DNA from 4 places in the Paenibacillus sp. 11B genome. Region 2 is predicted to be linked to each of the others. Evidence: riboswitches for the same ligand, from Rfam matches in the RefSeq annotation. Region 2 holds a riboswitch; each other region holds the start of a gene.
What was found. Region 2 has a riboswitch for cyclic di-AMP ahead of Q0V21_RS13775 (C40 family peptidase). Riboswitches for the same ligand answer to the same signal wherever they lie in the genome.
Positions count from the first base shown of each region.

Region 1: another riboswitch for cyclic di-AMP. It lies ahead of Q0V21_RS01800 (3D domain-containing protein); the one in region 2 lies ahead of Q0V21_RS13775 (C40 family peptidase).
Region 3: another riboswitch for cyclic di-AMP. It lies ahead of Q0V21_RS30635 (C40 family peptidase); the one in region 2 lies ahead of Q0V21_RS13775 (C40 family peptidase).
Region 4: another riboswitch for cyclic di-AMP. It lies ahead of Q0V21_RS25615 (C40 family peptidase); the one in region 2 lies ahead of Q0V21_RS13775 (C40 family peptidase).

Region 1 is NZ_JAUKNS010000001.1:401,649-407,441, forward strand. It holds gene Q0V21_RS01770 (DUF4247 domain-containing protein) at 87-833, opposite strand; gene Q0V21_RS01775 (DUF4178 domain-containing protein) at 845-1,351, opposite strand; gene Q0V21_RS01780 (DUF350 domain-containing protein) at 1,375-1,776, opposite strand; gene Q0V21_RS01785 (PspA/IM30 family protein) at 1,871-2,542, opposite strand; gene lpdD (prenylated flavin chaperone LpdD) at 2,671-3,018, opposite strand; gene Q0V21_RS01795 (polysaccharide deacetylase family protein) at 3,173-3,961, shown strand; gene Q0V21_RS01800 (3D domain-containing protein) at 4,141-4,809, opposite strand; cyclic di-AMP (ydaO/yuaA leader) riboswitch at 4,812-5,008, opposite strand; gene Q0V21_RS01805 (amino acid ABC transporter ATP-binding protein) at 5,293-5,793, opposite strand, start outside.
Region 2 is NZ_JAUKNS010000002.1:1,209,883-1,215,675, reverse strand. It holds gene Q0V21_RS13800 (YkvI family membrane protein) at 1-39, opposite strand, end outside; gene Q0V21_RS13795 (xanthine phosphoribosyltransferase) at 244-825, shown strand; gene Q0V21_RS13790 (hypothetical protein) at 924-1,253, shown strand; gene Q0V21_RS13785 (hypothetical protein) at 1,378-1,596, shown strand; gene Q0V21_RS13780 (carboxymuconolactone decarboxylase family protein) at 1,713-2,042, shown strand; gene Q0V21_RS13775 (C40 family peptidase) at 2,139-2,603, opposite strand; cyclic di-AMP (ydaO/yuaA leader) riboswitch at 2,609-2,740, opposite strand; tRNA gene Q0V21_RS13770 (tRNA-Leu) at 3,047-3,130, shown strand; gene Q0V21_RS13765 (winged helix-turn-helix transcriptional regulator) at 3,663-3,962, opposite strand; gene Q0V21_RS13760 (glycine C-acetyltransferase) at 4,089-5,279, shown strand; gene Q0V21_RS13755 (L-threonine 3-dehydrogenase) at 5,317-5,793, shown strand, end outside.
Region 3 is NZ_JAUKNS010000010.1:62,450-68,242, forward strand. It holds gene Q0V21_RS30625 (sensor histidine kinase) at 1-851, shown strand, start outside; gene Q0V21_RS30630 (response regulator transcription factor) at 941-1,648, shown strand; cyclic di-AMP (ydaO/yuaA leader) riboswitch at 1,814-1,947, shown strand; gene Q0V21_RS30635 (C40 family peptidase) at 1,953-2,426, shown strand; gene asnB (asparagine synthase (glutamine-hydrolyzing)) at 2,637-4,532, shown strand; gene Q0V21_RS30645 (multicopper oxidase family protein) at 4,827-5,793, opposite strand, start outside.
Region 4 is NZ_JAUKNS010000006.1:312,095-317,887, forward strand. It holds gene Q0V21_RS25605 (M1 family metallopeptidase) at 1-236, shown strand, start outside; gene Q0V21_RS25610 (hypothetical protein) at 247-1,089, shown strand; cyclic di-AMP (ydaO/yuaA leader) riboswitch at 1,341-1,478, shown strand; gene Q0V21_RS25615 (C40 family peptidase) at 1,482-1,952, shown strand; gene Q0V21_RS25620 (ATP-dependent DNA ligase) at 2,326-2,565, shown strand; gene Q0V21_RS25625 (hypothetical protein) at 2,921-3,259, shown strand; gene Q0V21_RS25630 (hypothetical protein) at 3,392-4,270, opposite strand; gene Q0V21_RS25635 (GNAT family N-acetyltransferase) at 5,142-5,636, shown strand; gene Q0V21_RS25640 (c-type cytochrome) at 5,786-5,793, shown strand, end outside.

The DNA.
Region 1 (5,793 bases), on a different contig from region 2:
AATATTGCAGTGGCAGAGCTCGCTCCACTTTACCTTTTCACTGTTCTTCTGCGAATAATATTGCGGACCGCCGATTATGAGTAGTACTACCTACGCCTCATAATTCGGCCGCCCCCAACCCTCGTTTTGGGCTTTTTATAAGAGCTCTTCGGTGAATCAAACAATCCGCCAAGGCCACCACTGCTTTTATTGCGATCAATTGTGCCTTTGCTTTGCTCCTTATTTCGGCTGAATAATCCACCACCGGAGCCTACGCTCGAATCCTTGTCACTGCCTCGCCGGGTAATCGACCCTTTACGGTCAACAGTAATGGGCGGGGCAACCTTTTTATCGCTGCTCGTCGGTGTTCGATAGGAACCTGCACTCGGTTTGTACGTGTCTTTATTCGTATATCCCCGATACTTACCAGACCCGCTGCCCCCAAAAGAATCAAACAAGCTACCGATTAATGTTGCGGTTAAGTACCCTTGCAAAAAGGACGAATCATAATTCTGCCGAACATATTCCTTGGAATCCACCTCAACCAAGGTGTCTTCCGCTTTATTCGGATCTTGCTGCAAATGATAATACTGGTCCTGATATACCAGGAACATCCGCTCTGTATTTTCCGCCGAGATCTGATCCGGCTTCCGCTGTTCAGATAATTCCTGCGCGACCTCTGGAACGGTACGATCGGCAGCTCGGTACACATAGGATGTCGTGTTACCACTGCCGCTGACCGATTCCAGCGGGTATGTGTCCTGAACGGAAGGTGCTCCGCACGCGGACAGCAGCGACATCACAAGGCTGAGGACCAGCATTAATTTTAATCCATGTGCCAAGCGCTTTTTCATTGGAACCTCTCCTAGCTCGAACGAATCACTTTGATATCCGCAGGAAGAATGGACTCACCCTCATACAGCGTAAATCTTCTGTCTTGCCACTCCACACGCAAAAGCATGTTATCATCAGACTGATATTGCCATACTAATTGTTCGCCAGCCTGACCATAGGGTGTCCTGCCAGTAGTGGTTACCATTCCTCCGTATTCTTCCTCCAGATGATACGCACGTCCATCCAGATCCAGTAACGTAGGCACCTCATCCGGTGCATCAAGACGACCATCAATTGGTGTATAGAGGGCATATCGGGTCATTTCCCGTTCTTCTATATGCAAATGTCGGATAGACGTACCATCCTGCAACGTGAGGACTGCCGCATTCCGTGCTCGATGATGTACCCGCCCAACAACTTCATAAGTAACCAGCGAAACCTCACAGATATCACCAGGTGCCAGCTGAAGCATTGTTTTCTCTGCCTGGGGCGGTTCAGGTTTGGCTAGTATTCCTTTAATCCGTTTCCACACACTCATGCCCATTACTCCTGTTCTTTATCTTATAAACAAGCTGCAATAATTAATGCGCCCACGATATGAAGTGCACCCGAGAACAAGCCATAACCTGTCTTGCCCTGCTGTATTCCCGTATCCAGATCCAGGTTCGCCCATCTCCGAATCATATAGTGAACCACACTCTCCAGAATAAGCAAAATAATAAATGAAACTACGGATACCAACAACGCTTCTCCAAGGTGACCCGCTGTCGAAATGGAGGTAGCAAGTACATAACCCTGAGCAAACAGCTTCATTACCATACGTGTCGTAACAGCCATATTGCCCGCCTTTACTTCGGCAAAATCCTTATACTTCGTGAACAACGAATCCACATACATCAAGACAAACAGCAAAACCGAACCCGATAACGTCCAGACCAGCATTGCCAAAATGTTCAAATCCATTACCATAGCCCCCACATATCAACATGAACCGCAATTAAAAGCGAAGGAGAAACGCTGGTCTCTCCTCCGCTGGTGCCCTGCTTACATACAAGGTTTAGTTCTTATTTTCGTATTGCTTCATCAACGCTGCCAGTTCATCCTCAACAGCCTGATCCTTGCCCAGCTTCTCAAACTCATCATCCAGCGATTTTCCTTTGGACGACATTTCATTGCTGGCTTCAGCCTGAGCTTCCATCTGCATCATTTTTTCTTCCATACGCTTCATGCCGGCACTAGCAGTATCTGAACCAAATCCGTTCAGTGCCTTGTTGATTTCGGTTTGAGCTTTTGCTGCATTGTAGCGCGCAACCAATGTTTCGCGTTTATTTTTCATTTGCGTCAATTGTTTGCGCATTTCGTCCAGCTTGCCACGAAGGTTATCGGCAGACGCTTTATTTTGATCATAGCTTGTTTTGTATTCAGCCATCTTCTCTTCAGCGACTTTTTTCTCTTCCAGTGCCCGACGGGCCAGATCCATATTCTGTGCACGCGCAGCTGTATGTGCTTGCTCTTCACGTTTCTTCACGAGAGCTTCCTGTTCTTCGAACAGTTGCTTAAATTTCTTCTCAATAGCAATCTGTGCGGCAACAGCTTTCTCCGCATCTTCCAGATCTTCCTGCATATCCCGGATATATTGATCTGTCATCTTGATTGGATCTTCTGCCTTGTCAATAATGGAATTAATGTTAGACATCGTTAAATCGCGCAATCGTTTGAAAATGGACATTATGGTATTCCTCCTAGTCGATAGTTCATCCTTGTATATAATCATACATACGTGGCAATGTTCTACTCGTTTCAATTTTAACAAAAAAAATCTTAAAAAACGATTTTAGCTACTTAGCCTACCTGGAGCTATTGGATCAGTGGACCGGTTTGGCTCAACAGCTCTTCATCCAGCAGCTTCTCTGCAGTCTGCACAATCTCATCAATCTGCATTCGCGTAATAGCATCAAAGTGAATGCCCATAATCACAGTCACGGTTACCTTTAAATGCAGAGAAGCTCTACGTGCAAGTCTCTCGCACAGCTCTTGTTCTTTATGCCCAGGGATATGCACCGTAGCCCCGTTCACCCGTTCCCGGTCCGGATAAAATGTTGCTACCGCCCCAATATGTGATCTTCCTCCAGTTACCATAAACACTTTGTCTTCCCCTGCCTCAATCACCTGTAAACGAACGGAATTTAAATCGTATGTATTCATCCTGCTCCACCTGTCCTTTTCTATATGTAATATATATGGTGGAATTATGGCTACAATTTAATGAATCAACAATGAAACATCTCACATCATGCATAAATACGGATCCCCCCGGGCATACCAAAGAGAACGCAATTTGGGAAAAGGAGGCACTAACATGCGCATACGCCTCATAATGATATCCATCATGTTCATTCTTCTGGGAGGAAGTTACGCCCCTGCTCAGATATGGGCATCTACAAGCCCGCAAACCGAACCTGCTTCGAAGTCTGATTCTTCCGAAGAGGAACAGCTGACACTGGGACAGCTCAGACAGAAATATGCGGATACGTTCAAAACCAACGGCCCTTCAACAAAAAAGGTCGCACTGACTTTTGATGATGTACCTGATCCGCGGTTCACCCCTCAAGTGCTGGATATTTTAAAAAAATACAAGGTACGGGCTACCTTCTTCATCGTGGGACATCGCGCTGAGAAACATCCGGATTTGGTGAAACGCATGGTGAAGGAAGGGCATATTGTTGGCAATCACAGCTACAATCACCCCCAGTTCAGTAAGCTATCCATGAATGCATTTCGCAAACAAATCTTACATACCGGGGATATTATTCGCAATCTGGTAGGTTACACACCCAAAATGATTCGTCCACCCTATGGCGACATTAACGAGCAGCAGCTGCAATGGGCGGCCAAACAACATTACAGCATTGTGAACTGGAACGTCGATTCCCTGGACTGGAAGGGTCTCTCCAAAGAGGAAGTCAAACAAAACATCCTGTCTGCCGTCAAACCTGGTTCCATTGTTCTGCAGCATGCAGGAGGCGGGGTCGGATCGATATTAAATGGTACTATTGAGGCGTTGCCTGAAGTCATCGAGGAGCTGCGAAACCGCGGGTATGAGCTCGTAACTTTGGATGAACTGTTGGAACTGCCCAAGGGCAAGTAGGATCAAGATTCGCTGCGCAGCGCGTTCAGCAGCAGCGCCAGCAGCTTGGGTTGCTACAGAAATCGGATATGCAAAAGGGTGTCCTTCAATCACAATATTGTGATTGAAGGACACCCTTTACGGTTTGATGTAGGTTCAGTTGTAGTCTCACATGTTCATGTGCAGCTACTCTTTTGATTTTATTTCAAAATGTAAAGTTCAACATCCTGAATACCAAATGTGTTCACGGATTGCTTGCTGCCAGGAATAAAGATATCAATTTTATGGCCTTTGATGGCACCACCCACATCACGGGCTGTAGCAACAAATGCCTGTTTAGGTAGTCCTGGATGTGTATGACCCGTTACCAGTACTTTTGTACCCAGTGGAATGATACTAGGGTCTACTGCGATCGTGCCAAGTTCGAGCGGATTACCGAAGTAATCTACTGCACCCCATCCTCCATTTTCGGAAGCATCCGCGGAGTATGCTGTTGCTTTTACGTCGACAGTTTTGCTGTAATCAAACGTTTTCCCCCAGGCCTGTACCACCTTGCTATCCGAATTTACGTCAAGACTTGCGGCAGTCACCGTTTTGGCCTCTGTTTTTGCTGCTGCAGCAGAAGCTGTGTTCGTTGTGTTACCAGGGATCGTAATTTTCAATCCCCCATAAATGTTGTAGGCTGAAATGTCATTGTTAGCTTTAATAAGTGCGTTAAGTCCAACTCCATATTGTTTGGATAAGGTGTAGAAGGTATCCCCCTCTTTGGCCACATGAACTGAATCAGCATGAGCCGGAACGGCTTGAATGAGCATTGCTGCTGTCAGCAAAGCTGTTGCTGTTTTGGCTATACGTTTCTTGTTAATCATGGTCTTCCTCCCTCATTATGCCTGCGAAGTTAGTTGTCGGATTCGGATGGAGGAAACCACCCTATAGGTTCAATTACATGAATAATTTATGTAGCCCTAATTCACCCCAAGCCGTGTGCAAATGATTCTTCCCCAAGCACACTCTGCATCGTTACATCCCCCACACTCCCACCTCCGGAAGTTTCGGCAGGAACAAATATATCACAATTTTGTAACCAAGAGTCGTAGTAAATGTTACCATCTGGCTAATTCACTTCAACTTTTATGCTGAATTCAAGCGACTTTTTTCAATAAATTGTCTATTTGGACTTAAATCATTGATGACAGAAACGTTACTTTTTATGTAAATCTGTTCGTATCCTCACATAACAAAACATCCCTGCCGACTGGGCGTCGACAGGGATGCATGAATCGGATGAACTCTCATCCGCAGAACGAATTTTTGTTTCCACCTTGACCATCATCCTTTAGGATTTGGTTGTATTAAAGCACTTTAGCGAGGAAGTCACGTGTACGTGCATGTTTGGGTTGACCAAACACTTCATCCGGCGTTCCTTCTTCTACAATAACCCCGCCATCCATAAACAGAATGCGGTCACCTACTTCACGGGCAAAGCCCATTTCATGAGTCACGATGACCATGGTCATGCCGCCTACTGCAAGGCGTTTCATGACATCCAACACTTCACCGACCATTTCAGGGTCCAGTGCAGAGGTAGGTTCATCAAACAGCATAACATGCGGCTGCATCGCAAGTGCCCTTGCAATAGCTATCCGTTGTTTCTGTCCACCGGACAGCTGGTTTGGATAGGCATCTTTTTTGTCGGACAAGCCAACCGTTTTGAGCAAATCTTCACAGATTTGTTCCGCTTCTTGTGCAGACTGTTTTTTCACTTTAATGGGAGCAATCGTAATGTTCTGCTGCACCGTTTTATGTGGAAACAGATTGAAATGCTGGAATACCATCCCCATTTTTTCACGAGT
Region 2 (5,793 bases):
TGTAAATGCGATCTGCAGCACCCGAAATGCCTGTTTCATGTGTTTCCCCTCTCAGGCCCCTGAATAGTTTGGACATGCGGGTGCCATGGTACAAGGTATGCTTGACCCATCAAAGTCATGACAATTGAAGTGCGGCATGGGGTCATTTATATGCTCTGGACAAGAGTAGAGGCAATTTCGCTTGAACTGATAGCCGGATCTATGATACTTTTACGTCATAGGATAGGCTTGGGAGGTCAAATTATGGAAGTATTGAAACAACGGATTTTACAAGAAGGTGTAGTCATGTCAGATCAGGTGCTGAAGCTGGATGGTCTGCTGAATCACCAGATTGATCCTGCATTGACGATGGAAATGGGACGTGAATTTGCCGCTCGTTTCCGTGAAAGTGGTGTAACTCGGGTCATTACAGTGGAGTCTTCGGGAATTCCGGTCGCCTTTGCTGCCGCATATGAACTGGGTGTTCCGCTGGTATTCGCCCGTCGCAAAAAAACACTTTTGGCTGACCCCGATGCCTACTGTGAAAGAGTGCCTTCTTTTACCAAAGGAATCGTAACGGATATTATGGTATCCCGTGAATATATCCATGAGAATGATCGTATTTTGTTCATTGACGATATTATTGCCAATGGCGATGCTGCTCGCGGTGTTATTAAAATTATCGAACGTTCGGGTGCGGAACTGGTTGGATTCGGTGTCGTGGTCGAAAAATGTTTTCAGGCCGGAGCGCGTACAATTCGTGAGCAGGGCATCCCGGTTGAAGCGTTGGTGCGCATTCGTTCATTGAATGACGGTACCGTGCAATTTGACGATAACGAAATATGACTTTTTAAAGGAAAACGTGCCTATTTTTATAACAATGCCTTTGCATGACCGCTGATTTCATTTATAATGGGGTTATGTTAGGGAGAGGAGGCAACACCATGGGTAACCAACCGGCAACAGAACAATTTTTTATTGATAAGCTGGCGGAATCGAAAGTACATTTTGAGCGTGCCCTGGATTGTAAACATACGGAATTCGATGACCTTTATCCCTATATGATTGAACATCCTCAATTTTTCTGGTACAAACGCTACGTTGCCTGGTCAGAATTGCTGACGATTGTAGGCTTGTGCGAAGAGTTGTCCTTCTCTTGGAAAGAACAATTTACACCGCATCAAGTGGAGTACCTTGAAGAACGTGTGATGTCCGCCAAAGTGCTTGATTTTTGGTTTGAGAAGAACGACAGCAAAGAGCACGCGCAGCGGTAACTTTCAGTCGGGACATACTTTCGAATGACATGACAGTCCAATACAGTCACGTGAGACCTAAATGACTTTTCATTTAGGTCTCTTTTTGTAAATAATTTTTATGGAGAAAGTAGGCGTCGGGAATATGATCAGTGATGCAGAATTGGATGTACTGCGTTTATCGGGTGAAAAAGTAAGGGTGATTCGGGACGAGATTCAGTCCAATGATGTGACAGGCATTGTCGTAGCCTGGGACGGGGAGCAGGTACTCATTCGCCGTCAGAATCGTCGTGTGGTCAAGCTTGACCGGAATTATCAGTACCAGTTGTTCAGCGAACCACGCAAGAGCCTGCTCGAAGAATAGGACATGCGTTTTAGGTTCATTTACCATGGATGTTTTGGCATAATTGCACCTCTCGGGAGAGAAGATAGGTACAGTGAGAGTTTGTAACATATCAGCCGAGAGGATGTGCGGTAACCATGACACTGATGAATGATAAGGTTCATGCCTATAAAGATCAGATGGGTGAATTAAGCGACGTGCTGCCTGCAGTGGTGAAGTCTTATCATGAGTTCACTGGAGAATGTTTTCAGGCAGGAGCGATTGAAGCCAAGACCAAACAGCTGATTGCCCTGGGCATTGGATTGTTTGCCAATAATGAGGTATGTACGTTCTACCATGTGGAAGAGGCACGTGCCAAAGGAGCGACCGATCAGGAGATTATGGAGACGGTGGCTGTGGCTGGAGCCGTAGGCGGAGGCCATGCGTTGTCTCAGGGTGCAATGAGAGTACAGAAGGCTTTACATTAACCTATGTATTGCAGAATCATTTTGTCCAGCTTTCTGTAGAAATAGGGCAGACAAAGAAAAGGCTCCGGTTATAACCGAAGCCTTTTCGTGTTCAACTTATATTTTGCCCAACATTTTGTTATACATATATTGTCCTGTTACCCGGCGTGCTGTTACGTAACGATCGTTGAAGTAAGGATTGGATAATTGAGTGATGCTTACACCCTTGCTGCTTGAAGCGTGAGCGAACTGTCCGCCACCGATATATACACCTGTATGTGAAATGCCATTACCCATCGTATTAAAGAACACCAGGTCACCTGTACGCAGATTAGCTTTGGATACCGGCGTGCCAGCCTTGGCTTGCTGCTGCGAAGTACGTGGCAATTCAATGCTGTATTTGTTGAAAATATATCTCATAAATCCCGAGCAATCAAACCCGGCGAGCGTAGTGCCACCCCATTTGTAAGGTATGCCTGTCATGTTGTTTACCACGGTGTTAATACTGCTTGCTTCAGTGCTTGTTGCCCCGGATGTAAATAGTACTGCTGCTCCAAAAATGGAGATGATAAGCTTTTTCAAAATTTGTGTTCTCCCTTCGATGCCTACGGAGTTAGCTAAGGGTTCGGTAGAAGGTTCCCTATATTTCCTATGTATAAGAATAATTCACCCAAAATGGTTCCCCCGTTTTCAAACATGAAACTCGGCAAATGAATAATTAAGTTTTTGTAACCTTTTGAAACTATATTGCATAAATGCGAAAATGTCAAACCTGTTTTAATGTTTTCTTAGCACCTCAATGTTAACGGAATTCTGACTTTTTATGTTGAAAAAACTCGAATGTTGGATTCTAATCGATGACAAAAAAGTAACTACTGTTTCAACTGGAGAGAAATTGGACAATGTATTGGTTATATTACATACATTGAAGTGGGAAATTATATTTTTTTTGTTGACACTAATTACCTGCACATGATATATTATTTCTTGTCGCCGCGATATAATTTCTCGGAGATATGATATACGCGGTCGTGGCGGAATTGGCAGACGCGCACGGTTCAGGTCCGTGTGGGCTAACCCCCGTGGAGGTTCGAGTCCTCTCGACCGCATCATACTCATCATCAATAGGTTTCTGTTCTGCGTTTTTATGCAGATCAGAGCCTTTTTTATATTTGTCAGGATATTCAGGCTTCCGCTCATCACCTGCGCTGATGATATCTTGGATATGTATTCCAAGTGGGCATAGATGTTTCGTTAGTCGAAAAAATGGCTGTGACCAAGCCATTCCTGAATGCGTAATGTATCCCGGTTTGATCCCCTGGCCCAGCTTGTGTACGTAAATCTGATCCCTGTAGTCATCAGAGTAGGACGATTTGTAGAGCTGCCTGTTTTTCTGCTGTTCCTCCAACAGCCGCAGCAGCAGTTCTAAGCCCGACATGTTCTCTGATAATAAAGTTGTTTAAGTACAAAAAACGACACCCGGCCTGATATACGGGCCGGGTTAGAAATAAAGATGAACTAGAGCGTGCCTTAGAACACCTCCTCGTAAGATGACCCTTCTACAAGTTGAAGCATTATCGTAGATTGGCTACCCATGGAATAGGCGTCGTCCGGACAACTGTCAGGAGACATTTCACATCACTATACCTCTTTGCTAAATGGAGTTTTCTTTGCTTGCATCTTTTGATAATCAAGCCCCCAATCATACATCGCAAGAATAATATCCTTCATTGAATGCCCAATATCAGTTAGCTGATACTCTATTTTAGGTGGAACTACAGGATATATCGTTCTAGAGACTAAACCGTCTTTTTCTAACTCACGAAGCTGAAGGGTTAATGACAGCAAGAGATATAAGCAAAGATTTAGTAGCGATTGCTTCCGGGAATGGGGGAAGCAATCGCTATGTTTTTTTGCGGATATTTTTATTTTTTTGTCCACCACATGTGTACAAAGAATAAAAAAGATGATACATTGAAATTAGTTTAATTCCTTTTATAACAGGGTTTTTTGGAGGAATACTATGTCTCCTGTACGAGGACATACGTATATCGAGGAGGGAATGGAATGTCAAGTCAAGCATTGGACCAATTTTTAAGTTCGAACATCGAAGATCTAAAGACTAAAGGTCTATATAACGTCATCGATACGCTGCAGGGTGCAAATGGTCCTGTTATTCGTATCGACGGAAAGTCCCTAATCAATTTGTCTTCCAATAACTATTTGGGACTGGCAACAGATTACCGCCTGATTGATGCTTCAGTTAAGGCGTCGCAGACATACGGGGCAGGCGCAGGGGCTGTGAGAACAATCAATGGTACGATGGATCTTCATATTGAGCTTGAAGAAAAACTGGCCCGTTTCAAAAAAACGGAAGCCGTTATCGTGTATCAATCGGGATTTAACTGCAATATGGCTGCTATATCCGCGGTAATGGACCAGCATGATGCGATTTTATCCGATGAGCTGAACCATGCTTCGATTATTGATGGCTGCCGCCTGTCGAGAGCTAAGGTGATTCGCTTTAAGCATTCGGATATGAATGATTTAAGACAGCAGGCGAAAGATGCCAAGGAATCCGGTCAGTACCATAAAATTATGGTCATCACTGACGGGGTTTTCTCCATGGATGGTGATATAGCAAAGCTGCCCGAAATCGTGAAAATAGCAGAAGAATTCGATCTGATTACTTATGTGGATGATGCCCACGGTTCGGGCGTTCTCGGAGCAGGTGCGGGAACCGTGAAGCATTTTGGATTGTCCGACCGCATTGACTTTCAAATTGGTACTCTTTCCAAGGCGATCGGCGTTGTCGGCGGTTATGTGGCGGGTAAAAAACAACTGATCGAATGGTTGAAGCTGAGAAGCCGTCCGTTTCTGTTTTCGACATCGCTACCTCCGGCTGCAATCGCTTCTTGCAGCGCTTCTGTCGACATTTTGATGAATGACAAAGAGCTGATCGAGAAGCTGTGGGAGAACGGCAATGATTTGAAAAACGGCTTGAGCCGACTTGGATATGATGTAGGCCAAAGCGAAACGCCGATCACACCTTGTATCATTGGCGATGAAGTAACCACCCAACAGTTCAGCAAACGGCTCTATGAAGAAGGTGTTTACGCCAAGGCAATCGTGTTTCCGACGGTTCCGAAAGGAACCGGAAGAATACGCAACATGCCGACAGCTGCCCATACCAAGGAGATGCTCGACAAGGTGATCTCCGTTTATGAGAAAGTTGGCAAGGAAATGAAGCTGATTTAGCTGCATTTGTGGGAGTATATTTCGGGAGGAATGTCTTATGAACAAGATTTTGGTGACGGGAGCACTGGGCCAAATCGGTTCTGAGTTAGTTGTTAAATTACGTGAAATTTATGGTGCGGATCACGTCGTTGCTACGGATCTCAGGTCATCAGCCCACGAAATTACCCGATCCGGGCCATTCGAGCTGCTGGACGTGACGAATGATAAGGCGATGTTCGAAATCGCCAAGCGGTACGAAGTTGATACCGTCATCCATTTGGCTGCGCTGCTGTCGGCTACCGCAGAGGAGAAACCGCTGCTTGCCTGGAATTTGAATATGGGCGGATTGATGAATGCACTTGAAGTATCCAGGGAGCTCGGCTGCCAATTTTTCACTCCAAGCTCCATTGGATCTTTTGGTCCTTCGACTCCGAAAGACAATACCCCGCAGGATACGATCCAGAGGCCCAATACGATGTACGGCGTGAATAAAGTGTCCGGCGAACTGCTTTGTGATTATTATTTTCACAAATAC
Region 3 (5,793 bases), on a different contig from region 2:
CATTATTAAAAATTGAAAGTGCAACTCGCCAAATTGCCAAAGGAGAACTGAATCTTGAAATTCCTGTGGAAACTAAAGATGAGATTGGTTCATTGTCACAAGCCATAAACGACCTCGCTAAAGAATTAAAACAATATCGAGATAATCGTTCGGAGTTCTTTGCCAACGTCTCTCATGAATTGAAAACACCCATTACTTATATGGAAGGGTATGCAGACATATTGGCTAAAGATCTTGTGGAAAATGATGAAGAAAAGAAAAAATATCTACAAATCATTTCTGAGGAAGCACGACGTTTAAATGTAATCATAAATGATCTCTTTGAATTGTCTAAGATGGAAGAAGGTAAAATTGACTTGAAACTGATGTCTGTAGAACCCACTTCGATTATTCAAAGGTCTATAGATAAGGTTCAATTAAAAGCCCAAGAAAAAGATCTTACGATTCGAAGTAAGTTGAGTCCCGTACCCCATATTTTTGTAGACTCTAACCGACTGGAACAGATTATTTTGAATCTATTGGATAATGCCATTCGTTACACAGCCGAGGGGTATATTCAAGTTTCTTTAACTTCTGAATTAGAAGGGGTTGTAATAAGCATTTGCGATACGGGGCCCGGAATTTCAACAGAAGAACTTCCCAATATATTTGAACGTTTTTACCGGGTTGAGAAATCCAGATCCCGGGCATATGGAGGAACAGGACTGGGGCTGTCCATTGTTCAAAGTCTTGTTTTACAACAAGGAGGAACAATTCATGTGGAAAGTAAAATTGGAGAGGGGACGCGATTTAAAGTGATGTTCCCGTCCATCACCTCTTCTTCATTAAAATCACACAGCTTCAAAATATAATATGTGAAACAAATGAGCTAATGATCGTTCAAATTTACGGTCAGAAACCGCATATTACTAAAGATTAATGAAATGGATGGGATGACCATATGAATAAATTGAAAGCATTAGTTATTGATGACGAATGGAACATGAGAAATCTGTTGCGAATTTATTTAACTAAAGAGGGTTTTGATATTACGGAAGCTCATAATGGAACCGAAGGACTGTCCTATCTTCAGAAAAATTCGTATCATGTCATTTTATTAGACGTTATGATGCCGGATATGGATGGATGGCATCTTTGTGAAAAAATCAGATCGTTTACTGAAACACCTATATTGATGCTTACAGCTCGAGGGGATGTGAAGGATAAGGTACATGGGTTAGGTGTCGGTGCTGATGATTATATGGTGAAACCTGTAAATTCTGATGAACTCATTGCTCGCTTGTTTGCGCTTGTTCGACGCTCTTCACAGTCTTTAAGCCTTAAAGAAATCGGTAAAAAAATCATGTATACTGACATGATTATTTATCCAGATCGAAGACAGGTTATGGTACTCGACACAAATCTGGATTTGACCCAAAAAGAACTTGATATATTGCTTATATTGGCCGAGAATCCACAAAGAGTTTTCTCTAGAGATGAAATCATTGAACGTCTCTGGGGAAGTGACTTTTTTGGGGATAACCGAGTCGTAGACACCCATGTGAAAAATATCCGGGAGAAGTTGCAGTTGGCTGGATTGGAACAGAACCCCATTCAAACGGTTTGGGGCATAGGGTATAAGTGGTTGTATAGTGTAGAGGAGCCTTGAACTTATAACTAGAATTCGGCAATACAAAAAGAACATGTGCTAAGAAGCGATCGCTCCCTAACTTCAGCAGGAGACGGTCGTTTCTTTTTTAGAATAAGATATACGAGAATTCCACATTAAATCCACACAATTTAACAATATAATACTCTATAGGTTACAAATATTTAACTATTTTTGCCGAATTTCGTATTGAAAACGGGGGAACCATTTGTTGGGTGAATTATTCTTGTAAGAAAAGAATATAGGGAGCCTTTAACCGAATCCTTAAGCTAACTCCGTAGGCATCTAAGGGAGGAACAAAAGTTTGAAGAAAGTCATTTTATCGGTTCTTGGAGCAGCAGTTTTATTTACCTCCACAGCAACAGGTGCATTTGCTAGTCAGGCAAAGCTAACAGAAGAAATAAAAGAAGTGGTTGGAACGCCATACCTTTATGGTGGGACAACAACATCTGGTTTTGATTGTTCCGGTTTTATCCTGTATGTTTTTAATAAGTTTAAACTAGATTTGCCGCGCACCTCTAGTATGCAAGCAGCAAAGGGATCGTTTGTAGAGAAAGAAGAATTACGCCCAGGGGATCTCGTTTTCTTCAATACGAATGGTCGCAGCATTTCACATGCGGGAATTTATGTAGGTAACAATCAATTTGCACATTCATCAAGCAGTAAGGGTGTTCGAATTAGTAGCTTATCTGAAAGTTATTATAAAACCAAATATGTAACAGCTCGTAGAGTGGTTAGCGAGCAGAACTATCTTAAAATGGTTAACGATAGTCATTAAAATGGACAAGCCCGTGGGTAATTCACGGGTTTGTCCATTTTGTTTAGCAACTTGCCTCGAACAGATAGAACCATTCTCCAGTGAACTAAACTAATAAATAAGTAAATAACTTATCTAAACTGTGATTTATGATATGGACGGTAATCTTTCACAGATTCCACATACATAAAAGCTAAACTAATCTTATATTGATTAGAGGAGAATAGCCCTATGTGTGGATTTGTAAGTTTATATAACAAATATCGTATGCCAGTAGATGCAAACATTCTGCAACATATGACCGACTCCATAGCTCATCGTGGCCCAGATGATGAAGGGATATATATCCATGATCATATCGGTCTGGGTTTTAGGAGACTAAGTATACTGGATATTGAGCACGGGGCACAGCCCATGACCAATGAGAACAAAGATATTTGGTTGGTATTCAATGGAGAGATTTATAATTATAAAGAGTTGAGGGATTGGTTGAGTCAGAAGGGGTATACATTTTATACAGATTCCGATACCGAAGTATTACTGAGGCTTTATGAGGACGTTGGAATTAAATGTGTCAACTATTTACGAGGCATGTTTGGGTTCACCATATGGGATCAAAGGAGTGATCTTTTATTTGCGGCACGGGATCATTTCGGAATCAAGCCTGTTTATTACAGTGAGACCGCCTCCGGATACATGATTGGCTCTGAAATTAAAACGTTGCTGGCTTCAGGTAGGATTGATAGGGAAGTGGATGAAAATGCTCTTTATCAGTATCTCACATTTCAATATGTACCTGAACCTCTAACGATGTTCAAAGAGATCCATAAACTGAAAGCAGGCCATTATTTGATTGTACAGAATAATGGAATGACCATCAGACCGTATTACGAAGTGAAGTTTGAGCCCCATGAAAGTAGGTCGTATTCCGATTTAGTAGAGGAAACACGATCAGTAATAACGGAATCTGTTCGTATTCATAAGAACTCAGATGTCCCTAGGGGAGCATTCTTATCGGGTGGTATTGATTCAAGCAGTTTAGTAGGTTTACTTCATCGCTTGGAGCCAACCCAAACATTCAGCGTTGGATTTGATATGCCGGGCTATAGTGAATTGGATGATGCTAGGAAGACAGCAGCCTATTTAGGGACTGAGCATCATGAAATTCGGATTAATGCCCGCGACTATATAGATATACTACCTTCTCTAATATGGCATATGGATGAGCCAGTAGCAGACCCATCAGCCGTGGGTCTCTACTTTGTATCGAAGTTGGCTAGTCAGCATGTTAAGATGGCATTTTCAGGTGAAGGTGCAGATGAATTTTTTGGTGGCTACAACATTTATCGGGAACCCTATGCTCTCCGCATGTTTCAGGGTCTTCCAGGTCCATGGAGAAGTCTTGCAGGACATCTTGGACGATTAATGCCTACCGGCATGAAAGGCAAAGGATTCTTGGAAAGAGGGAGTCTTATTCTGCAAGAACGTTACTTTGGAAATGCGAAGATTTTTATGGATCATGAAAAAAGCAAGGTATTAGCACCATGGTTATCGGAGCAGGGAGTATGTAAACCAACCCAGCAGGTGACTAAGCCACTTTATGAACAAGCGAAGTTATATGATGAAGTCACACAGATGCAGTATATTGATATTCATACGTGGCTACGTGGGAATATCCTAATGAAAGCAGACAAAATGTCGATGGCAAATTCCTTGGAACTTCGCGTTCCCTTTGTAGATACCAAAGTATTTGAATTAGCTGCTACCATCCCTACAAAGTATAAAGTTACACCCACAGCAACTAAATTATTACTCCGTGATGCTATGAAAGATGTGGTTCCACCTGATGTACAGCAACGAAAAAAATTAGGTTTTCCTGTCCCAACGAGAGTATGGTTAAAAAGTGAATGGTATTCATGGGCTAGGAATCTGATTATGACAGCAGACGTAGATCAATGGATCAATAAAACGTATGTATTGCAGCTACTTGAGATCCATAAGGAAGGGAAATTGGATGCAAGCCGTAAATTGTGGACCATTCTTGTATTTATCTTATGGCATCAAATATATATTGAAGATCGTGCGTATTCCTTTTCAGGTCCATCTTCCAATAGAATGATATTGTAATAAAAAAGTCAGTAACGTCGCCAATATAGTTCTGAAATATCGTCCCCTCGGATTAGAGTTCATTTTAATGAGTTCTCTATACCTGGGGGATTTTGGTATGCTAGCTAATAGAAGAGAATGATATGCATTTAAGCGCAACAGTATCGCTTTTTTACAATTAAGGTGTTTCTAAAAAAATGCGGCAACCAATCCTCGGTTACATTCCGGGAAAGATCGCCGCATTATAATTTCTTCTGTTTATCTTTTAACGTATTATTAGCAGATCTTAATAAAGAGTAAATCAATGCTACTTATTTATTCCGCTACGTTCTCCACACTCGGATCAGGTGTATAGTTACTTTCATAATCTGTATACATGACTTCCGTTACCATTCCCGCGGAAGCATGATGCAAGTCATGGCAATGGAACATCCAATTTCCAGGGTTATCGGCTTCAAAAGCAACAACATAAGTTTCCCCTGGTTTAACATTTAGTGTATCTTTTATGATCGTTGACCCCTGATAGGATTGACCATTTTTACTTAGCACTTGGAAAAACTGTCCATGGAGATGCATAGGATGGTCATCCGTTTTGGACTGATTCACAAAAGTAACTTTGACCTTGTCACCTTTCTGGACTTTTATGACATCTGTATCCGGAAATACCTTTCCGTTAATGGTGTACACCATTTCTCCATCTTTCATTTCCGTATTTAAATTCATTGTCACGTTTTGATCAAATATCTCATTCAACGAAAATAATGGATCTGACATGTTACCATACTTTTCGAAGTCAAACACAGGAAGCGTAGCTGAAGCATTGGAATTGTCATTTTGAACTTTTGAACCTTCGTATTGGATAACGGCTTTCATATTTTGTTTCGGCGACTCAATTCCATGTTCTTCAAGTAGCCAGGAGCCTGGATTATCAGCTGTAAATTCAATATCATAACGTTCTCCAGGAGCTATAGAAAGTAATTGATCTTTTATCATCTCGGGTTCATTTAGGGGCTGTCCATCCGACGCTATTACTTTAAAATTGTGGCCATGTAAGTGCATTTGATGACTGATGTATCCTGCATTAATTAAGCGAATTCTAACTTTATCGCCCTCTTTAACCATGAGTTTATCAATGGCAGTACCTGATTTCCCGTTTATCGTGTATAGGTCATACATGCTCATATCATGTCCGCCCATACCCGTAGTGTTCTCGTCCATGTTCATATCCGATCCGGACATATTCATTTCATTATGATTCATCTCTTTCATACCCATATTGTCG
Region 4 (5,793 bases), on a different contig from region 2:
AGGATGGGAAAACCATGACGAAAGAATGGGATGGTAGCAAGGAGCGCATTACCTACAAATTGACCTACACTTCCCCGGTTTCCTGGGCGATGACTGATCCGCTATACACGATCGTGCTGGAGAACCATCATATGAACAATTTTCTGAAAGCCGGACTGGATGAGCCAACCAAATCCCGCTGGAGTATGAGCGCAACCAAACTTATAGAAGCTATATTCGGAAGTCTGTCATGGTGAGGTGGATACAGTGAAAGCGAAAATACGTGAAGGCTGGTTTCTCGTCCGTCAGCATATGTTCATTGCGGCACTCTTATTTCTCTATCAATTAATATGGGGATACTTTCTTTATCGGATGGTACAGTCAGCTGTAGTCCCGCTTCTCCTGCGTTATCCTGAACCTGATGCCGGGGAGCTAAGTACGATTCTATTCAAAATGGAGAGCCAGCTTGGTCTGTCAACAAACCCGGAGGTCCATCGCTATTTATGGATTCTAGGGGCTATGCTGCTGCTGCGGATGCTAATTAGCCCACTCATTCAGGCAGGGCTGCTCTACTCACTCCAGCATTTTAATCATTCGGAAGAGCGCGTTCCATTCATTCGCGGCATCAAAAATTTGTGGAAACCGATGCTGTTACTTCACACGATTCGAACCGTATTGCTGCTGCTGCCGGCTTATTGGCTTGCACCGAAGCTCTATTCCATCTTTATGGATGGCTTTCATTCCCTCCAACTGCTCTTGCCGGGTATTCCCTATGTTGCTGGTTGGATTGTATACGGGTGGGTAATACATCATGCCCTTCTCTACATGCAGTTTGGGGTCTCGGCTCCTGACGGGGAAGGCGGAGCCCGTGGTACGTTCCAGGCCTTATGGATTGCTCTGCGCCAAATCATCACTCTGATCGGTATTGCGACCCTGCTGGGCGGTCTTCATCTGCTGGTCTTTGTTGCCTTTACCTCAGCTTCATGGTTAGTAACAGGCTTAACCGGCCTTATACTACAACAAACGTACCCACTTGCCCGGTGCTTGCTGAGTCTGTGGAAAATATGCGCCCATTTCCGGTTATGGCAGTCCAACTCGGTCAAGGAATAAATTGAACGATCAAAATTGTTACTATCTCTATGTAAAGTTAAGTTCATCAAATGCCGTTAAACAAGCAAACCTCGACCTTTCCCCGTCAAAGGTCGAGGTTTTTTTTGCTAATTTTGTTGCTAAACGTTGCCAAAGTGATATACCTCTGTTACAATAATCGCAGTGAGTTTTTAGTAACAACTTTGTAATCTTTACCTTCATATTTGTAACTACTTAAAATTTAATCGTCATTTCTTGATTTCGCAGGTGCACAACTAGCATAGCCAAATTCCTAGCACCTGGGAAGCGGGGGAACCAGTTATGGGTGAATTGATCTTGCAACAGAGGGATCATAGGGGACCTTCAACCGAATCCTTAAGCTAACCTCGCAGGCATTGGAAGGGGTATATCTTTTGTTTAAGAAGAAATTAACCGCAGCTGTACTTAGCCTCACATTCGCATTATCGCTTGGAGCAGGCAGCGCATTCGCAGATTCAAAAATGGACCAAGTCATTGATTCAGCAATGGGAACTACATACAAAAGCGGAGGAACAACGCTTAACGGCTTTGACTGCTCTGGGTTTACAAGTTATGTATTCGACAAGCTGGGCATTGATCTGGCGCGCCAATCAAGTTCACAATTCGACATGGGCGATTCAGTATCCCGTATGGAAATGAGACCAGGTGATCTGGTATTCTTCAATACAACGGGCAAAGGGGTCTCGCACGTAGGAATCTTTGTAGGAGATGGAAAGTTTGCACACTCCTCTTCTTCCAAAGGAGTTACAATCAGCGCATTAAGTGAAAGCTATTGGGCTAACCGCTATGTTGGCGCTAAACGCATTATGAGCACGGACGCATATGAGACATTGGCCATCGACTAGGGACAAGCGGAGCAACGTCATGCTGTAACAATAACACTACTGTAACGAAGCATAATAGAACCGTCTGGTACATTCTCCGCAGGAATGTATCCGGCGGTTTTTTTGTGCTTCGTTTCATCAAAAGTATTTTGGGATAAGCTATCTAACCTAACTTTACTTTTTTCAGGGCTATTTTGCATTGCTTCGTCCGTGCTCTTATAATGTTTTTACCCATCCCACTATAATATAAACGAAATTACCGGAACTTTTGTTTCACGTATCTACATAAAAGTGTACAAAAAGAATATGTACATAATTCTCAGTTATACCAGTGAACCCATATACCTCTGGAATGCCGATTATGATATGTTCATTATGGAGAGGTGTAGCATATATGTTAAATCAACCAATCAAACCTATGCTGCTGTATCCGTTGCAGCCTAATCAAATAAAAAGATGGAAGTATAATAGTTTGAAATGGGATGGCTTTAGAATACTGATCCACTATGAGAATGGTAAAGTTCGTGCATTTTCAAGGCACGGTTACGGAAATTACATCAAGGTTTCCGGAATTGTTAGATATAAAGCTTCCCGTAAAATCAGCGATCCTGGATGGAGAGTGCATAGCATTTGATTTAACCCAGCCCAAGGATCAGCCACCGAAATACTGGTGGGATGATGCTATGGTAAGATTTAATACTAAAACTGAGTCAGGGGTTAAAAGAATTGTGACCACTAGTGGACCGAGTTCACGATCTATTATGCAACTTAAGCACAATTGCTGCTGTACTCTATGTTACAGTAAAGTAATATTCTTGAGGAGGTCTTTTTCTTTTGCATACTGAACACCTGGACATCATAAACAACGGCTAAATAGGAAATACGAACCAATCCTTTTGATTACTTTTATGCTATAATATGGTCAAAAATTAAAAGGAGTTGTATTTATCTCTAACCGGAAAATTATATTTGTTCTGCTTGCTTTACTTTTGTTTTTGTACGGCTGCACGAGCAAATCAGTTAGCGAAAAGCGTTTAGTTGCAAAGTCAGATAATTGGGTAGTTACAATTGATCTTGTACCAAATGAAGATAAGTACGAAGAAATTCCTTCCATACAATATATTGGAGAAGATCCTGTTGATGAAGAGGTAGAAGTTAATATTCTACATCCAAACAACAGTGCAACTAAAAACACAGTTAGTACTACAATTTCTCCAAATGAAGTGATTCAACTACCTACAAGGAGCAGTGTGGATGATTGGAAAGATGTTAAAAGTGTGAAGATAGTTTGGGGAGGAGAGGAAGAGGAAATTCCTGTAACTGAATGAGCACTATCTTAACACAATGGAAGAAGAGAAACAGCTTGAAAACGCTTATAGCCCTTAGCTTCCTCGGAAGCAATAAGGGCTATAAGCGTTTATTTTCTTATTTTTTTTCTTAAACTACACTAATCTACCCGATTAGTAGTTTTTGTTTGTCCAGTTCCAACGAGCACCAACTTCATCAGACGGATCATAATTTGATGAAGGACTTATTGTGATTGTTGGCACACCCGAGAAACCAAGCTCTCCATTTGCCAAATAAGTCCTATGGAAGTATTTCCCAACGGCAGAGCTTGAGTCAGGGGCGCTGTTATTACTATGTGCCTTACCCGCTTTTACTTGGCCAGAACCTTTGTGTCCGTCAACTGTGTAGTAGCCACAGTCTTGGCTCCACCAACTACCAATTAGGTTAATAGCCCAACCCACTCCAGCTCCTGGATTGTATGTGTTGTATCCTGACCAAATAGTACCGCCATTTGTTCTTCTCGATGGGCAACCTGGGTATGCAGTTGGGCGGTCTTGGTATCCTCTCGCTTGATAAGAGTACTTAGCTGTTTCCGGATACGGATCGAAATCATCGGTCCAAGCAATCCCGAATTTCTCTTCGGATGTGAAATTTGGTCTGTAGCTCCAATCCCAATTGTATGAAAAGATAAAATCAACATAACCTGATGGAGCTTTAACTTGACTCACTACCAAGCTATGGGTCCAGTTAGGTAAAGACATGAGGCTAAAATCCTCGGCAACCCCTTCTTCACTCTCGGTTAGTTGGCCAAGAGCGTTTTTGTGAGCTGTAAAGATCGCTTTTTCCTCATAAAGATATTCCTTTTGATACAGTTCTAATGTATCGATTACTTCTTGAGTGTATCCTGCGTTTTTCAGATAAGTATTGATCTCTTGCTCGTTTATTCCATTTAATTCAATGACTTGATCCTCCGCGGCTGCAGATCCAGCTAAAACACTTGTGAATAAGCTTAAAATTAACAGTAAGGTTGTAAATCTTTTTTTCTTTACCATTCAACTATACATCCCTTCTCTATAAAATAGTATAAAACCAAGGATATAATACTATTTAATCCCATTTATGTATATGGGTATAAGGTCATTTAGGAAAATGGTTTATTTCTTTATTTACATAGATTTACGGGAACGTAACCCGATTTCGCTAAAGCCTTTTCAATCTTTCCATATGGTACAATGAAAGAAAATGGGTGAGGAAGTAATGATGAATAAAAGCAAAAATGTATGGTACGTAATATGGACTCACTCGGACGTATTGTTATTCCTATTGAGATGAAACGTTCACTTGACGTGGAAATCGGTAATTCTCTTGAGTATTTTATTGATGAATCGGATCGTAGAATCTTACTGGGAAATATAGGGCAATGGAATGTTTCTTCTGTTCAGCTGGTGATCATTTAACATATTTCAAAAATTAGTCAGTAGCCACAACAGAGTCTGGTGAAGAAAGAAAGTATACCCGCAGCAAAGACATGATCCTGGAATTGATTCATGTCATGGAAAAGTATCTGCTGAAACTCAAAAAAGGTGGGCAGATCTGCTTGGTGTTAATAAGTTGCAAAATAAAAATGTTTCACTAAGAACGGTAAACTTCCTTCTCCGAAGTTCGAAGAATTTTGTACACCTATTTCTGTACATTAAAAAAGCCAAAGATATCCTTGATCCATAAGCAAAAGGATATGTTTGAGTATTTTTGTACAGATAACTCTATGTAGATACTAATTATTTTTTTCAATAACGAGGACTTGCCAAATGAACGCCTCTTTTGTAGAGTGAAAACAAGCATAGATATGGAATGACATATCTATGCTATTGGTTAAATTAAAATCATTATAGCTTGTTCACAATGAGAGGAGCGTGCAGTTGTATGGATGAAGCCCCTGTGACGTTTCACGTTGTGCCCATGCAAGAAGAACATGCGGAGCTCATCTGTGATTGGCAGTATGATCCGCCTTATAATATTTATAGCTGGCTGCCCTGGGAGCAGATGAAAGCACTCGAAGTGGAATTCGGAGATCCCCAGCTTCGGAAGGAACAATATGCAGTGGTGTTGGGAGAGGATCATCAAATTTGGGGTTTCGCTCAATACTTCCCACTTGAAGGTGTCACTCGCATTGGGCTTGGTATGCACCCCGAACGCTGTGGTCATGGTCAGGGAACAGCTTTTGTCTCGGCCATTGTGAAGGAAGCCCTTCGCCGGAACCCGGCAAACGAAATTGATCTGGAAGTCCTGACCTGGAATGAACGGGCCATTCGTGTCTATCTCAAGGCAGGATTTGTTACGCAGGATACATACGAACGACAGACACCGAGCGGTTTGAAACCTTTTTACTGCATGGTCTATGAAGGTCCACGCGATTAAATAGGGCTTCAAATCATCGAAAAAGTCCCCGGTTATGTGATTAGTTCAAAAAATTACCACAAAATGCTATGATGTAACTACAGGTTCCGTTATAATGATATGGATAGTTTCAGGTTAGATGATCTTTCATTCTGGAGGGGACATAAGGGATGCACAA